DNA from 2 places in the Streptomyces sp. NPDC085946 genome. Region 1 is predicted to be linked to the other one. Evidence: riboswitches for the same ligand, from Rfam matches in the RefSeq annotation. Region 1 holds a riboswitch; the other holds the start of a gene.
The links. Region 1 has a riboswitch for S-adenosylmethionine ahead of thrC (threonine synthase). Riboswitches for the same ligand answer to the same signal wherever they lie in the genome.
Positions count from the first base shown of each region.

Region 2: it holds a riboswitch for S-adenosylmethionine, as region 1 does, so the genes downstream of both, ACIF8T_RS32365 (ABC transporter substrate-binding protein) here and thrC (threonine synthase) in region 1, are expected to answer to the same signal.

Region 1 covers NZ_JBITSF010000005.1:84,068-87,498, forward strand. The annotation lists gene ACIF8T_RS12625 (trehalose-6-phosphate synthase) at 1-243, opposite strand, end outside; gene ACIF8T_RS12630 (glucosyl-3-phosphoglycerate synthase) at 315-1,259, opposite strand; SAM riboswitch class I at 1,416-1,562, shown strand; gene thrC (threonine synthase) at 1,581-2,870, shown strand; gene ACIF8T_RS12640 (MoaD/ThiS family protein) at 2,989-3,264, shown strand.
Region 2 covers NZ_JBITSF010000022.1:80,915-84,345, reverse strand. The annotation lists gene ACIF8T_RS32370 (ABC transporter permease) at 1-761, opposite strand, end outside; gene ACIF8T_RS32365 (ABC transporter substrate-binding protein) at 765-2,393, opposite strand; SAM riboswitch class IV at 2,763-2,876, opposite strand; gene ACIF8T_RS32360 (DUF1684 domain-containing protein) at 3,107-3,431, opposite strand, start outside.

The DNA.
Region 1 (3,431 bases):
GTCCAGCATCCGTACGCCGTCCTCGCCGACGCCGCGCGCGACCGCCTCCCGGTCGCCGTCGGACAGCGCCGAGCACACCCACAGCGCACCCGCGTCCGGACCGATCGCCGACAGGCCGGAGACGAGTCCGCCGCCGCCCCGTTTGGCGTGCAGCGAACCGTCCTCGCGCACCTCGTACGAGACCGGTCCGCGGTTGGACGCGACCAGCACCTGGGCACCCTGAGCAGCCTGCGTGGAAGCCATACGCCTCAACCTAGCCCGACCTGAACCGATCAAACGTGCGGACCTGCCGCATCCGGCCGGAAACCGCCCGGTCAGGCCGCTTTCCGGGCCTGGTACTCGGCTATCTCCGCCATCGGCGGCCGCTCCTCGGTGTCCACCGAGTACGTCCGCGGCTCGAACCCGTCCTCGCCCCGCTCGAACTGGGTCAGCGACGGCCGGATCAGGTGCCCGCGGGCCAGCCGCAGCTGGGCGGTGCGGTAGATCGCGGCGGCCATCCGGCCCAGCGCCTGCCCGTCCTGGTGCCGGTGCTTGCGCACCCCCACGTCGACCTGGGCGAGGGCGTCCAGCCCGACCAGGTGCAGGGCGTCCACCAGCATGCCGAGCTCGACGCCGTACCCGACGGGGAACGGCAGCTGCTCCAGCAGGGAGCGGCGGGCCGCGTACTCGCCGCCCAGCGGCTGCACGAAGCCGGCCAGCTGCGGCCAGTGCATGTTCAGCAGCGGGCGGGCCATCAGCTCGGTGACCCGGCCGCCCTGCCCGGCCGCGCCGCCGAGCGGCCGGTCGTACATGGCCTTCACCAGGTCGACGTCCGGGTCGGTGAGCAGCGGGCCCACGATCCCGGCGACGAAGTCGGAGGAGAACTCCTTCAGGTCGGCGTCCACGAAGCAGACGACGTCCCCCCGGGTCACCAGCAGGGACCGCCACAGCACCTCGCCCTTGCCGGGCACGGCGGGCAGGCGGGGCAGGATCGCGTCGCGGTGCACCACCCTCGCGCCCGCGGCGGCGGCCACCTGCGACGTGCGGTCCGTCGACCCGGAGTCGACCACGACGACCTCGTCGACGAGCGGCACCTGCTGCACGAGGTCGTGGCGGATGACGGCGACGATGTCGCCGACCGTCTCCTCCTCGTTGAGGGCGGGCAGGACGACACTGACCGACTGGCCGGTGGCGCGCTTGGCGGCGAGGATCTGGTGGAGCGGGCGATCGGTCACGGACCAGGAGCGGGTGCTCAGCCAGCGCTCGACTTCTTCCAGCACGGTCTGCGGCTCCTCACTGTTCGGATCACGTGGTCTCCGTGTGATCCATCTCGCGGTTCGGACGACTATCTCAACTGTCCTGGCCGTCGGTTACAGTCTTGGACAACGCGGGTGACCATCGCATGTCGGGGGCCACCGCTGCTGACAACCACATACAGCTCATCCAGAGGGGCAGAGGGACACGGCCCGATGAAGCCCCGGCAACCCTCCAGCCGGTCTTGTCACGTCGACGTGGCGAGGCTCCCGGCTAGGGAAGGTGCCAAATCCGTCTCACGGCGAGATGCGTCGTGAGGAAGATGAGGAGAAAGGGCCTCGCCTCACATGGCTGTGCAGACCGTTGCAAGCACCACCGAATCCGCCGCCCCCGTCGACCTGGGCCCCGCCACGGCGCTGTCCTGCCGCGAGTGCGGTCACCGGGTGCCCCTCGGCCCGGTCTTCGCGTGCGAGGAGTGTTTCGGCCCGCTGGAGATCGCGTACGACTTCTCCGGCCACGACGCCGAGGAGCTCCGCAAGCGGATCGAGGCGGGACCCGCGAACATCTGGCGCTACGCGCCGCTGCTGCCCGTCCCCGCGGACGTGGCGGACAAGCCGAACCTGAACCCCGGCTGGACCAAGCTCGTCCGGGCCGACAACCTCGCCCGCGAACTCGGCGTCACCGGCGGGCTGTACGTGAAGGACGACTCCGGCAACCCGACGCACTCCTTCAAGGACCGCGTGGTCGCCCAGGCGCTGGAGGCGGCGCGCGCCTTCGGCTTCACCACCCTGTCGTGCTCCTCCACCGGCAACCTGGCCGGCGCCGTCGGCGCCGCCGCCGCCCGCGCCGGCTTCCGCTCCTGCGTGTTCATCCCGCGCGACCTGGAGCAGGGCAAGGTCGTCATGGCCGCCGTCTACGGCGGCGAGCTCGTCGGCATCGAGGGCAACTACGACGACGTGAACCGCTTCTGCTCCGAGCTGATCGGCGACCCGGCCGGCGAGGGCTGGGGCTTCGTCAACGTCAACCTGCGGCCGTACTACGCGGAGGGGTCCAAGACCCTCGCGTACGAGATCTGCGAGCAGCTCGGCTGGCGGCTGCCGGACCAGATCGTGGTGCCGATCGCCTCCGGCTCGCAGCTCACGAAGATCGACAAGGGTCTCCAGGAGCTGATCCGGCTGGGGCTCGTCGAGGACCGGCCGTACAAGATCTTCGGTGCGCAGGCCGAGGGCTGCTCGCCGGTGTCGACGGCGTTCAAGGCCGGGCACGACGTGGTCCGCCCGCAGAAGCCGAACACCATCGCCAAGTCGCTGGCCATCGGCAACCCGGCCGACGGGCCGTACGTCCTGGACATCGCGCGCCGCACCGGCGGGGCGGTGGAGGACGTCACCGACGAGCAGGTCGTCGACGCGATCAAGCTGCTGGCGCGGACCGAGGGGATCTTCGCGGAGACCGCCGGCGGGGTGACCGTGGGGGTGACCCGCAAGCTGATCGAGAGCGGGGCCCTCGACCCCACGAAGAGCACCGTCGTGCTCAACACCGGCGACGGGCTCAAGACGCTCGACGCCGTGGCGGGCACGGGGCTCACCGCGACGATCCGGCCGAGTCTGGAGTCGTTCCGCGAGGCGGGGCTCGTCTGACGGGCCCGTCCGCCGTCTCCGCCTGCGGGCCGCCCGTGCCGGCCGCGCCCGCACGGCGGCAGCCGCAGATCCCCCCTGCCCCGCGCCCCCGGGGCGTCGTACCGACCGGAGGTCGAAAGTGAGCGTCACCGTCCGCATCCCCACCATCCTGCGCACCTACACCGGCGGTCAGGCCGAGGTCAGCGCGCAGGGCGCCACCCTCGGCGAGGTCATCGCCGACCTGGAGAAGAACCACACGGGGATCGCCGCCCGCGTCCTGGACGACCAGGGCAAGCTGCGCCGCTTCGTCAACGTGTACGTCAACGACGACGACGTGCGCTTCGAGCAGGGCCTGGAGACCGCCACCCCGGACGGTGCCGGCGTGTCCATCATCCCGGCGGTCGCGGGCGGCTGATCGCCCGTTTCCACGGCCGGTTCGTTACCTCTGGTAATGCCGGTGACGCCGAGTTCGTCGAATTGCCCCCTCCGTGAGAGAAGCGGAGGGGGCAATTCCATGTGATTGAGCGCGGTACAGTTGGGGAACGCGATCCCGATCTCCTGATCGTGAACTCCGCATTCCTG
Region 2 (3,431 bases), on a different contig from region 1:
ACGACCACCGAACCGGCGATCAGCTGCCCCACCAGCAGGCCGACCACCGTCAGCGCCGGCAGGGACGCGTTGCGCAGCGCGTGCCGCAGATGGACCCGCCACCGCCCGGCGCCCTTGGCCCGGGCGGTCTCCACGTACGCCTGGTCCAGCGCGGTGAGCAGGCTCTTGGCGAGCACCTGGGCGACCTGCGCGCCGGTCGGCACCGCCAGCGTCAGGGCCGGCAGCACCAGCCCCTTCGGTCCGTCGTCGCCGAACGCCGGGAACCAGTGCAGCCGGAAGGAGAACGTCTCGACGAGCAGCAGCCCCACCCAGAACGTCGGGACGGACACCCCCAGCGGGGGCAGCGACAGCAGGAACTGCCGCAGCCACCGCCGGGAGGTGTACGTGGCCAGTACCGCGAGACCGCCGCCGAGGACCACCGCGAGCAGCAGGGCCGCGCCGGTCAGCCGGAGGGTCTGCGGCAGCGCGTCGGCCAGCGTCGAGGTGACCGGCCGGCCGGTGGTGACCGCGTCGCCGAAGTCCCCGCGCACCGCCCGGCCGAGGTGATCGGCGTACTGCACCAGTACCGGCTTGTCGAAGCCGTACTCGTGCCGCAGGGCCGCTGTCCGCTCCGGATCGATCTGCCCCGAGTCCATTCCGGCACCGGCCATCGCGGTGACCGGGTCACCCGGCAGGAAGACCAGCACCAGGAACGAGACCGTGTAGGCGGCCCACAGCACTCCGACCGCCTGCGCCAGGCGTGTGACGACGTAGCGGCGCATGCGTCAGCCGATCCAGGTGTCGTGCAGCTGGAGCCTGCTGGAGGCGTCGAAGTCCAGGTCGTGCACCTTCTTCGCCACGCCCAGCTGGGTCTGGAGCTCCACCACCGGCACGTAGTGGGCGTTGCGCACGATCGACTGCTGCGCCCGGTGGACCAGTCGTTCGCGCTCGGCCGCGTCCGTGGTCGCGGCCTGCGCGGTCAGGGCCGTGTCCAGGTCGCCCGCCGGGATGCGGTAGAAGTTGGCCAGCTCGGTGGAGAAGGAGCTGCGCAGGATGTCCGGGTCGGCGCGGGTGATGTTCCCCCAGGCCGCGTCGTAGTCGCCCGACTGCAGGGTCGGCGTCAGCTGGGTGAGCTGGAGCTGCTTGAGGGTCACTCCGATGCCGACGGCCTTGAGCTGCTGCTGGATCAGCTCCAGCGCGGGCTGGTTGGTCGCCGCGTTGGGGACCCAGTTGATGGTCAGGGTGAGCTTCTTGCCGTCCTTGGCGCGGATGCCGTCGCCGCCTGTCTTCCAGCCGGCCCGGTCCAGCAGGGACCTCGCCCCGGCCGCGTCGAAGGGCAGGTCCGAGGCGAGGCTGGTGTAGTCGGGCGTGGTGTGGGCCAGGACGCTGGTCGCCGCCCGGGTGCCGGTGGGGAACACGGCGTCGGCGATCTGCTGCCGGTCGACGGCGAGCAGGATCGCCCGGCGCACCCGCGCGTCCCTCAGGACCGGCCGCGCGTTGTTGAGCCCGAGACCGAACACCACGCCCGGGTTGGCCCGCCGCTGGAGGGCGGCCTGGCCGCCCTCCAGCGTCGCCTCGTCGGCCTTGCCGACGCTGCTGATCGCGTCCACCTGGCCGGACTGGAGACTGCCGGCCCGCACCCCCGCTTCCGGTACGACCTTGAACACCAGCTCGTCCAGGTACGCCTCGCCCTTCTTGGTCCACCGCGAGGAACCCCAGGCGTAGCCGGTGCGCCTGGCCAGGGTGATCGACCGGTTCTGCACGTACTGCTTCAGCACGAAGGGACCGGAGCCGATCACGCCGTCGCTGCACTTCTGCTGCGGGGTCTTCCTCACGCTCGCCGACGACTCGATCCCCAGCGAGTGTGTCGACGTGGCTTGCAGGAACTGGGCGTTGGGCTCCTTGAAGGTGACCTTGACGGTGAGCGGGTCGACCACGGTGGTGCTCCTGACGCCGCTCAGGTAGCCCTGGGCCAGGGTCCCCAGGGCGCCGAGCTTCGGCACCGCGTCGAAGTTGTCCTTGACCACCTGCGCGGTCAGCTCGGAGCCGTCGCTGAAGGTGACCCCCGGCCTCAGGTGGAAGGTGAACGTAGTCGTGTCGGAGCTGATGTCCCAGCTCTTCGCCAGCCACGGCACGATCTTTCCGGTTCTGGGGTCCTGGTCGGTCAGGGAGTCCACGATCTGGCGCACCGAGTAGATGGTGTCGTTGCTGCCGACCTGCTGCGGATCCACGCAGCCGGCGTCCGAACCCACCGCGAAGGTCAGAGTGCCGCCGGACTTCGGCTTTCCGCTGCCACTGCTGCCGCTGCCGGAGCCGTCGGAACCGGATCCGCAGGCGGTCAGCAGCACACCGGCGGTGAGAAGGGCGGCCAGCGCCGCCCGTCGGGGGGATCTGAAAACCGGAAGTGTTGTCACGGAGGGGTTCTCCTACTCGGGTCACCGGGCACGGGGGTGCCGTACGAGGCGCGGGCGCGCACGGGCGTGCGGTCCCGGTCGGCGCGGTGCCGGTGGCGGGGGAGCGCTGTGCGGACAAGACTCGGGGGAAACGGGGGATCCGGCAGAGGGCGGGATCGGACGGAGACGGTGCGGCGACGACCGGTGCCGGACGCCGACCAGCGGGGAAGGACCCGTCAGGCCTGACAGAGGCAGCTGGTCGAGCGCTTCAGGTCGATGTGGCGCCTGCGCGCGAGCCGGGAGAACACCGTGGCGACGGCGAAGGAGGCACTGAGGTCATCACGGTGACGACGCATGCCGGTCCTCCCCATCTCCGGCCCCGCCGGAGGGGCCACGCGCTTGCGGGGATCGTCGGTGATCCCGCCGGGCTTTCACCTGGAGCACCCCACCGCGCGGGAGGGTTGCCGGTCAGCCAGCCAGGGCTTGACGCTGACACTCAATGCCGTTCGTGATCGTACGGAGCGAACTTGTCGTACGTCAATGCCGCACCGGGGAGGCCCTGTTGGGGACGCCGGGCCGTCTCGGCCGCCGGGTGGGTGCCCATCCCGCCGTCCTCCGGGCGCGTCCGTGCACCGGCGTCCGGGCCGCCGGCCGGAGGCGCTCCCCGGGACCGGGCCGGGCGGGGCACGCGCCGCCGGCCGGCCGCCGTTCCTTCGGCCGGCCGGCGGCCCGGCTCAGGACCCGCCGCGCTCGCGGGGGATCTTCTGGCCCGCCTCGATCGCCACCGGCAGCCGGTTCTCGGCCGGCGGCAGCGGGCAGGTGGCCAGGTCCGTGTAGGCGCACGGCAGGTTCGCGGCGCGGTTGAAGTCCAGCACGACCGTGCCGTCCGCGGTGGGCGGTCCGAGCGTCAGGGCCCGGTTGGCGGCGTAGGTGGTGACCCCGGAGGTCGCGTCGGTGAAGAGCACCATCAGCCGGCCCTCACCCTGCCCGGGGAACGCGGTCAGGGACAGCCGGCGCCCGTCCAGCTCGAACTCGATCCGGCCCGGCGCGTCGTACACG